DNA from 2 places in the Streptomyces sp. NBC_00440 genome. Region 1 is predicted to be linked to the other one. Evidence: riboswitches for the same ligand, from Rfam matches in the RefSeq annotation. Region 1 holds a riboswitch; the other holds the start of a gene.
The links. A riboswitch is a leader RNA that binds a small molecule or an ion and turns the genes downstream of it on or off. The one in region 1 is predicted to bind glycine.
Positions count from the first base shown of each region.

Region 2: it holds a riboswitch for glycine, as region 1 does, so the genes downstream of both, gcvT (glycine cleavage system aminomethyltransferase GcvT) here and gcvP (aminomethyl-transferring glycine dehydrogenase) in region 1, are expected to answer to the same signal.

Region 1 covers NZ_CP107921.1:958,752-963,474, forward strand. Annotated here, with positions in the region: gene gcvP (aminomethyl-transferring glycine dehydrogenase) at 1-2,729, opposite strand, end outside; glycine riboswitch at 2,917-3,015, opposite strand; gene OHB13_RS04305 (PRC-barrel domain-containing protein) at 3,156-3,533, shown strand; gene OHB13_RS04310 (DNA polymerase IV) at 3,449-4,723, opposite strand, start outside.
Region 2 covers NZ_CP107921.1:5,915,646-5,920,368, forward strand. Annotated here, with positions in the region: gene OHB13_RS26635 (L-serine ammonia-lyase) at 1-691, opposite strand, end outside; gene glyA (serine hydroxymethyltransferase) at 864-2,126, opposite strand; gene gcvH (glycine cleavage system protein GcvH) at 2,144-2,524, opposite strand; gene gcvT (glycine cleavage system aminomethyltransferase GcvT) at 2,592-3,707, opposite strand; glycine riboswitch at 3,848-3,943, opposite strand; gene OHB13_RS26655 (ABC transporter ATP-binding protein) at 4,090-4,723, shown strand, end outside.

The DNA.
Region 1 (4,723 bases):
CCGCCCAGCGCCGCCGCGGTGTGCGGGGCGTTGCACAGCGGGTTGTCGTCCGCCGCCCACTCGCCCGAGGCGACCTTCTCGATCTCGGCACGGATCGCGATCATCGTGTCGCAGAACCGGTCGAGTTCCGCCAGGTCCTCGCTCTCGGTGGGCTCGATCATCAGCGTCCCGGCCACCGGGAACGACATCGTCGGCGCGTGGAAGCCGTAGTCGATGAGGCGCTTGGCGATGTCGTCGACGCTCACACCCGTCGCCTTCGACAGCGGCCGCAGATCGACGATGCACTCGTGCGCGACCAGCCCCTTGGGGCCCGTGTACAGCACCGGGTAGTGCGGTTCGAGGCGCTTGGCGATGTAGTTGGCGGCCAGCACGGCCACCTGCGTCGCCCGCTTGAGCCCCTCGCCACCCATGAGACGTACGTACGCCCAGGAGATCGGCAGGATGCCGGCCGAGCCCCACGGGGCGGCCGAGACCGGACCGACACCCGTCGCGGGGCCGGCGGCCGGCTGGAGCGGGTGGTTGGGAAGGTACGGCGCCAGGTGGGCCCGTACGCCGACGGGGCCGACACCGGGGCCGCCGCCGCCGTGCGGGATGCAGAAGGTCTTGTGCAGGTTGAGGTGCGAGACGTCCGAGCCGAACTTGCCGGGCTTGGCGAGGCCGACCAGTGCGTTCAGGTTGGCGCCGTCGACGTACACCTGGCCGCCCGCGTCGTGCACGGCGGCGCAGATGTCGGTGATGTGCTCCTCGAAGACCCCGTGGGTCGACGGGTAGGTGACCATCAGCACGGACAGCTCGTCGCGGTACTGCTCGATCTTGGCGTTCAGGTCCTCGACGTCGACGTCGCCGTCCTCGCGGGTCTTCACGACGACGACCTTCATACCGGCCATCACGGCGCTGGCGGCGTTGGTGCCGTGCGCCGACGACGGGATGAGGCACACGGTGCGCGCGGTGTCGCCGTTGGCCCGGTGGTAGGCGCGCACGGCCAGCAGACCGGCCAGCTCGCCCTGCGAGCCCGCGTTGGGCTGGAGGGAGACCTTGTCGTATCCGGTGACCTCGGCCAGCCGCTCCTCCAGCTCGCGGATGAGCGTCAGATATCCCTGCGCCTGCTCGACCGGGGCGAAGGGGTGGATCGCACCGAACTCGGGCCAGGTGACCGGCTCCATCTCGGTGGTGGCGTTGAGCTTCATGGTGCAGGAGCCGAGCGGGATCATGCCGCGGTCCAGCGCGTAGTCGCGGTCGGCGAGCTTGCGCAGGTAGCGCAGCATCGCCGTCTCGGAACGGTGCTGGTGGAAGACCGGGTGGGTGAGGACGGTGTCCTGGCGCAGCAGCCCCGCGGGCAGCGCGTCGGCGGTCCGCCCGTCGAGCGCCTCGATGTCGCCATCGGCGCCGAAGGCTGCCCAGACGGCGGCCAGCTGGGTGCGCGTGGTGGTCTCGTCGCAGGCGACGGAGACCAGGTCGGCGTCGACCTGGTGCAGGTTGACCCCGCCCTCGCGGGCGGCGGCGACGACCTCGGCGGCCTTGCCCGCGGTCCGTACGGTGAGGGTGTCGAAGTACTCGCCGTGCACGACGTCGACGCCCGCGGCGCGCAGCCCCTCGGCGAGGATCGCCGCGTACCGGTGGGTGCGCCGGGCGATGTCACGCAGGCCGTCCGGGCCGTGGTAGACCGCGTACATCCCGGCCATCACGGCGAGGAGCACCTGCGCGGTGCAGATGTTGCTGGTGGCCTTCTCGCGGCGGATGTGCTGCTCACGGGTCTGCAGGGCCAGCCGGTACGCCTTGTTTCCGTCGGCGTCGACGGAGACTCCGACGAGCCGCCCCGGCAGGCTGCGCGCGAACTTCTCACGTACGGCCATGAACCCGGCGTGCGGACCGCCGAAGCCCATCGGGACACCGAACCGCTGGGTCGTACCGACCGCGATGTCCGCCCCCAGCTCGCCGGGCGAGGTGAGCAGCGTCAGCGCCAGCAGATCGGCGGCGACGGTGACGACGGCGCCGAGCTCGTGCGCCTGCTCGATGACGGGCGCGATGTCCCGGACCCGGCCGGAGGCGCCGGGGTACTGGAGCAGTACGCCGAAGACGCCGCGCTCGGCCACCTCGGCCGGGATGCCGTCGCTGAGGTCGGCGACGACAACCTCGACACCGGCAGGCTCGGCGCGCGTCTCGATCACCGCGACGGTCTGCGGGAGGGCGTCGGAGTCGACCAGGAAGACACCGTTCTTGACCTTGCCGACGCGGCGCGCGAGGGACATCGCCTCGGCTGCCGCGGTGCCCTCGTCCAGCAGCGATGCGCCCGAGGTGGGCAGGCCCGTCAGATCGGCGACAACGGTCTGGAAGTTCAGCAGCGCCTCCAGGCGCCCCTGGGAGATCTCCGGCTGGTAGGGCGTGTACGCCGTGTACCAGGCGGGGTTCTCCATGACGTTGCGCAGGATGACCGGCGGTGTGAACGTGCCGTAGTAGCCGAGCCCGATCATCGGGGCGAGGACCTGGTTGCGGTCGGCGAGGAGACGCAGCTCGGCGAGGACCTCGGCCTCGGTGCGCGCGTCCGGGAGGTTCAGCGCCTCGGCGCTCTTGATCACCTCGGGGACGGCGGCCGCGGTGAGCTCCGAGAGCGATCCGTAACCGACATGGGCGAGCATCTTGGCCTGGGCCCCCGCGTCGGGCCCGATGTGGCGCTGTTCGAAGGGGATGCCACGCTCCAGCTGGGAGAGCGGAATGCGGTGAGCAGTCATGGCGGAGGCCTCCTGGTCGTAACGACCTGCGAGGGGTACCACGGCACGGGTACCCGGACGGCCTCCCCCTCTGTCATCTCAACCTGAGAGTTTCACCGGCCCGTCGCTCGACGTGCCCGCTTTCACCGTCGGTGAGGTAGGGATCCGGACGTGCCCGCCCGACGCCCGCCCTGCTTTCCAGAGTGACCTCGTCCGCGCGGTACGTGTGCCTGAGAGATTCCGGGGAGGATTTGCTCCTTCGGCGCCCCCGGACATCGCATCCGAAGGGCTCTCCCGCGCGGGGTCAGCAGCCATGGGCCAGCCTACCAGCGAGCCACTTCGCACGGTGTTCGAGTGGCCGATGCCCCGGATCTGGACTTCCCTGAGGGGGAGACCTTCGCAGGGGGCGGGAGACATCGTGATCCGTTGCGATCAGTTGGAGGGACCGTGCAGACCGACATAGATCCGCGCAGCCTGATAGGCCGCAAGGCGTTCGACCGCAATGGCCTCAAGATCGGCACGGTTGACGAGGTCTACCTCGACGACGCCACCGGAGTGCCCGAGTGGGCCGCGGTACGCACCGGGCTGTTCAGCCGGGACGCGTTCGTCCCGCTGAAGCCGAGCGAACTGGTCAGCGAAGCCCTCCGGGTGCCCTTCGACCGCACGCTGATCAAGGAAGCACCGGGCTTCGGTGTCGGCCGCCATCTCTCACCCGAGCAGGAACTCCAGCTCTACCACCACTACGGGCTCGGTATCTCGGCCCCCACGCCGCCGCCCCCCGACCGGGACTTCGGCCGGCTCGCGGGCGAAGAAGAACGCGCCTGACCACCCGGCTCCCCCTCGCCAGGCACTGCTTCCCCGGACTTTCCGGGCCTCTCACCGGTGTCCGCTTCCTCCCCCACGACTGTCCCGTCCGGTCCGCCCGGTCCGCCGGATCCATCCGCACCGCACGGGCCATCGGATCCCGTCGGGGCAGTCGGGGCAGCCCGGACCAACGGCAGCGGATCCGACGGCCTCAGCGCGGGGTCGTCGACCCGGAAGGTCCGCACCCGGCCGGGCACGGTCGCGTACGGATCCTCGAACCGCACCGTCACCCGGCCCACGCCGCTGCCCTGCACCCACCCCGCGCCGTACTCGTCGTGGCGCACATCGTGCCCGGCGAGCCAGCGGTGACCGGTGCCGGGCGGCGGCTCGTCCGCGGATGGCTCCGGCGGCGCCGCGGGACCGGGCGCCGCCTCTTCCGCCGCCGCGTGCTCCAGCTCGGCCGCCCGCTCCGTGGCCGCCTGCGCGAAAAGGTCCTCCTGGGTGAAGTCCGCGAGGCCGGTGACCCCCACCCCGAGCAGCCTCACGCCGCCCGTGGTGTCCACGGCCTCCAGCAGCCGACCTGCGGCCTCGCGGACGACCTCCGGGTCGTCCGTGGGCCCCCGGAGCGTCTCGGAGCGGGTCAGCGTCGAGAAGTCGTACCGCCGGACCTTCAGCACCACCGTCCGCCCGGACCGCCCGGCGTCCCGCAGCCGCTCCACGCACCGTCCGGCCAGCCGCACCACCTCCGCCCGCACCCGCACCCGGTCGTGCAGGTCGACGTCGAAGGTGTCCTCCACCGAGACCGACTTGGCGTCCCGCTCGGACACCACGGGCCGGTCGTCGTGACCGAGCGCCATCCGGTAGAGCGAGGCGCCGTGCGCCTTGCCCAGCAGCCGGACGAGCTCGTCCTCACCGGCCTCGGCCAGATGGGACACGGTGGTCATCCCGGCCCTGCGCAGATGCTCACCGGTCGCCGGCCCCACGCCCGGCAGGATCCGTACGGAGAGGGGCGCGAGCAGCTCGCGCTCGGTGCCCGGTTCTATCAGGACCAGGCCGTCCGGCTTGGCACGCTCCGAGCCGATCTTCGCCAGCATCTTGGAGCCGGCGAGACCCACCGACCCGCTGAGCCCCGTGACCGCCAGGATGTCCCTGCGCAGCTGCTCACCGGCGCGCCTCGCCGATCGCCTGCCGTCTGCGACTCCGCCCGCCTC
Region 2 (4,723 bases), 5.0 Mb from region 1:
CGCGGGACATGCCGCGGGCGACGCAGGACTGCATGACGCCCCAGATGTCCAGCAGCCCCGAACGGATCTCCGCCTCGGTGCGCCAGGCCTTCTCGTTCTCCAGCATCAGCGCGGAGATGGACAGACCCGTCTCCCGGGTCAGCCGCAGCAGCTCGTCGCCCGTGCGGAAGGGGTGCTTCAGGACGGTGTCGTCGAGGACGATGCGGTCCTCGCCGACGGCGTCCTCGTCCACCACGAAGCCGCCGCCCACCGAGTAGTACGTCTTCTCCAGGAGCGGGGCGCCCTCGGTGTCGTACGCGGAGACCGTCATCCCGTTCGCGTGGTACGGCAGTGCCTTGCGCCGGTGCAGGATCAGGTCCGCGTCGTAGTCGAAGGCGATCTCATGCGCACCGAGGAGGCTGATGCGGCCACTGGTGCGGATCTGCTCGATGCGTTCGTCGGCGTGCTCGACGTCGACCGTACGGGGGGACTCGCCCTCCAGGCCGAGGAGCACCGCCTTCGGGGTGCCGTGTCCGTGACCCGTCGCGCCCAGCGATCCGAAGAGCTCGGCGCGGACCGATCCGGTGTGGGCCAGCAGACCCTCGTTCTTCAGGCGGGCGGCGAACATCCGGGCGGCCCGCATGGGGCCCACCGTGTGGGAGCTGGACGGGCCGATGCCGACCGAGAAGAGGTCGAAGACCGATATGGCCACGGGAGAACTCCTTGGGTGTTGGTAGACGCCGTTGTCTGCCGGGGTGGTGCAGAGGAAGCGCGGTACAGCAGTGAGCGGGGTGCGTACGCGGTGCGGGGCACCCTGCTCACTGTCCAGTGTGCGGGGTGCCCCGTGGTTCGTACAAAACGGTACTGATCCGGACCGAGCGGTCCTACTTCAGTCCGGGGTACAGCGGGAACTTCTCGGCCAGCGCGGTGACCCGTGCGGCCAGCGCCTCCCGGTCGTAGGCCGGCTTCAGCGCGCCCGCGATGATGTCCGCGACCTCGGAGAAGTCCTCGGCCTGGAAACCGCGGGTGGCCAGAGCCGGCGTGCCGATCCGGAGCCCCGACGTGACCATCGGGGGGCGCGGGTCGTTCGGGACGGCGTTGCGGTTGACCGTGATACCGATCTCGTGGAGACGGTCCTCGGCCTGCTGGCCGTCCAGCTCCGAGTTGCGCAGGTCCACCAGGACCAGGTGCACATCGGTGCCGCCGGACAGGACGGAGACACCGTGCTCGGTGACATCGGCCTGCACCAGACGCTCGGCCAGGATGCGGGAGCCGTCCAGGGTGCGCTGCTGGCGCTCCTTGAAGTCGTCCGTCGCCGCGACCTTGAAGGAGACCGCCTTGGCCGCGATCACGTGCTCCAGCGGGCCGCCCTGCTGACCGGGGAAGACCGCGGAGTTGATCTTCTTGGCGAGCTCAGCGGTGGAGAGGATGACACCACCGCGCGGGCCGCCCAGCGTCTTGTGCGTGGTCGTGGTGACGACGTGCGCGTGCGGCACGGGCGACGGGTGGAGGCCTGCGGCCACCAGGCCCGCGAAGTGCGCCATGTCGACCATCAGGTACGCGCCGACCTCGTCCGCGATCTTGCGGAACGCGGCGAAGTCCAGCTGGCGCGGGTAGGCGGACCAGCCGGCCACGATCAGCTTCGGCTGGGACTCCTTGGCCAGGCGCGCGACCTCGGCCATGTCGACCTGGCCGGTCTCCTCGTCGACGTGGTACGCGACCACGTTGTAGAGCTTCCCGGAGAAGTTGATCTTCATGCCGTGGGTCAGGTGCCCGCCGTGGGCGAGGTTCAGACCCATGATCGTGTCACCGGGCTTGAGCAGCGCGAACATCGCGGCGGCGTTCGCCTGGGCGCCCGAGTGCGGCTGGACGTTGGCGTGCTCGGCGCCGAAGAGCGCCTTGACGCGGTCGATCGCGATCGTCTCGATCACATCGACGTGTTCACAGCCGCCGTAGTAGCGGCGGCCCGGGTAGCCCTCGGCGTACTTGTTGGTGAGGACCGAGCCCTGGGCCTCCATGACCGCGACCGGAGCGAAGTTCTCGGAGGCGATCATTTCGAGGGTGGACTGCTGGCGGACCAGCTCGGCGTCGACAGCGGCGGCGACGTCCGGGTCGAGCTCGTGGAGGGAGGAGTCAAGAAGTGACATCGATAGTCCCTAGTTCCCTAGTTGCCGGCGGAGAGAGCGGCGTACTCGTCGGCGGAGAGCAGGTCGTCCGGCTCGCCGGTGACGCGCACCTTGAACAGCCAACCGCCCTCGTACGGGGCGGTGTTCACCAGCGACGGGTCGTCGATGACGTCCTGGTTGACCTCGGTGATCTCACCGGAAACCGGGGCGTACAGATCGCTGACCGACTTGGTCGACTCCAGCTCACCGCAGGTCTCGCCCGCGGCGACCGTGGACCCGGCCTCAGGGAGCTGGGCGTAGACGACGTCACCGAGCGCGTTGGCCGCGAACTCCGTGATGCCGACCGTCGAGACGCCGTCCTCGGCGACCGACAGCCACTCGTGCTCCTTGCTGTAACGCAGCTGCTGGGGGTTGCTCATGACCTGATTCTCCTGGATGCGGGGGAGTGCTGATGAACGGTGGTCTTACGGGCTGAGATGGTGTGGGTCACTTCTGGCGCTTGTAGAAGGGGAGGGCCACGACCTCGTACGGCTCATGGGTACCGCGGATGTCCACGCCCACACCGGACGTGCCGGGCTCCGCGTGGGCCGCGTCGACGTACGCCATGGCGATCGGCCTGCCCAGCGTCGGCGAAGGGGCGCCCGACGTGACCTCGCCGACGACCTGGCCGTCCGCGACGACCTGGTAGCCCGAGCGGGGGACCCGGCGGCCCTCCGCGATCAGGCCGACCAGTTTGCGCGGCGGGGCCGCCGCCGCGCGCTCGGCGGCCGCCTCCAGGGACGCGCGCCCGACGAAGTCGCCCTCCTTCTCGAACTTGACGACCCGGCCGAGACCGGCGTCGAAGGGGGTCAGCGCGGTGGTCAGCTCATGGCCGTAGAGGGGCATGCCCGCCTCCAGGCGCAGGGTGTCGCGGCAGGAGAGGCCGCAGGGCACCAGACCGGCCGGTGCGCCCGCCTCGGTCAGCGCCTGCCAGAGCTTCTCGGCGTCGGACGGGGCGACGAACAGCTCGAACCCGTCCTCGCCCGTGTAGCCGGTCCTGGCGATGAGCGCCTGGACGCCGGCGACGGTGCCGGGCAGGCCCGCGTAGTACTTCAGCCCGTCCAGATCGGCGTCCGTCAGCGATTTCAGGATGCCGGAGGATTCCGGCCCCTGTACGGCCAGCAGGGCGTACGCGTCACGGTCGTCCCGTACGACGGCGTCGAAGCCGCCCGCGCGGGCGGTGAGCGCGTCCAGGACCACCTGGGCGTTGCCCGCGTTGGCGACGACCATGTACTCCTGCTCGCCGAGCCGGTACACGATCAGGTCGTCCAGGATCCCGCCGTCCTCCTGGCAGATCATGGTGTAGCGGGCGCGGCCGTTGCCGACGGTGCTGATGTTGCCGACCAGCGCGTGATCGAGCAGCCGCACGGCCTGCGGGCCGCTGACGGTGATCTCGCCCATGTGGGAGAGGTCGAAGAGGCCGGCGTGCGTCCGTACGGCGATGTGCTCGTCGCGCTCACTGCCGTAGCGCAGCGGCATGTCCCAGCCCGCGAAGTCGGTCATGGTCGCGCCGAGCGACCTGTGCAGGGCGTCGAGTGCTGTGAGGCGGGGCGTGGGGCTCATATGCGGTACTCCCAGGGCATGACAGACGAGGACAATCCTCCCCATCTGTCATCGGAACCTGAGAGGTTCGCCGGCGCCTGTTGAGAGGCACGGCTTGCACCTTGGGTGGGACCGCAGGGCGGCCCGCTTTTCAGATCTGCCTCGTCCGCGCGGTACGGGGCCTGAGAGATTACAAGGGAGGGACTTGCTCCTTCGGCGCCCCGGCCGGTGACCGGGAACTCTCCCGCGCGGATTCGAACGGCCTGTATGGAGTTGGCGCGCACATCATTGCATGCCGCGCGCGCGGCGCCCCACCGGTGTCGCATTACTCTTTCTTTACACTTCCTCAGCGGGGGTATGCAGGGGATACGCAGGCATACGGGGTGGCACAGGGGGAGTGACCATGGTGGGGCAGGAGTGGCGGCGTGCTGATGCGGCGCCCGAAGTGACATCCGGGGGGCCGCGGGTGACGCCCGGGCGGCTCGTACGGCCCGGACGGGAGGCGGCCGGCCGCAGACCGCCCGCGGTGCGGGACCTGCGCAGGCGGGCCGGCCGCAGCCCGGACCGCCTGGTGTTCGCCGCCGGGGACGTGGTGGTCCTGTCCGGCCTCCCGGGCAGCGGGAAGTCCACGTTGTTACGCAGGGCCGCCGGGGCGCGCGGGATCGACTCGCAGGACACCCGGGACCGCTGGGAGCGCCGGATGCCCGGCCTGCTGCCGTACTGGAGCTACCGCCCGCTGGTCCGGGCCGCCCACTACGGCAGGCTGTGGCGCGTCCTGCGCTCGGGTGCCGGTGTCGTCGTGCACGACTGCGGCACGCACTCCTGGGTGCGCGCCCTGCTGGTCAGGGCGGCACGGCGGCGCCGGAGCGCCCTGCACCTGCTGCTGCTCGACGTGGCGCCCGGGGTGGCGCTGGCCGGTCAGACGGAGCGTGGCCGGAAGGTCTCCGCCTACGCCTTCGCCCGGCACCGCAGGGCGGTCGCCGGGCTGGTCCGGAACGCCGAGCGGGCGCGGCTGCCCGCGGGGTGCGGTTCGGTCG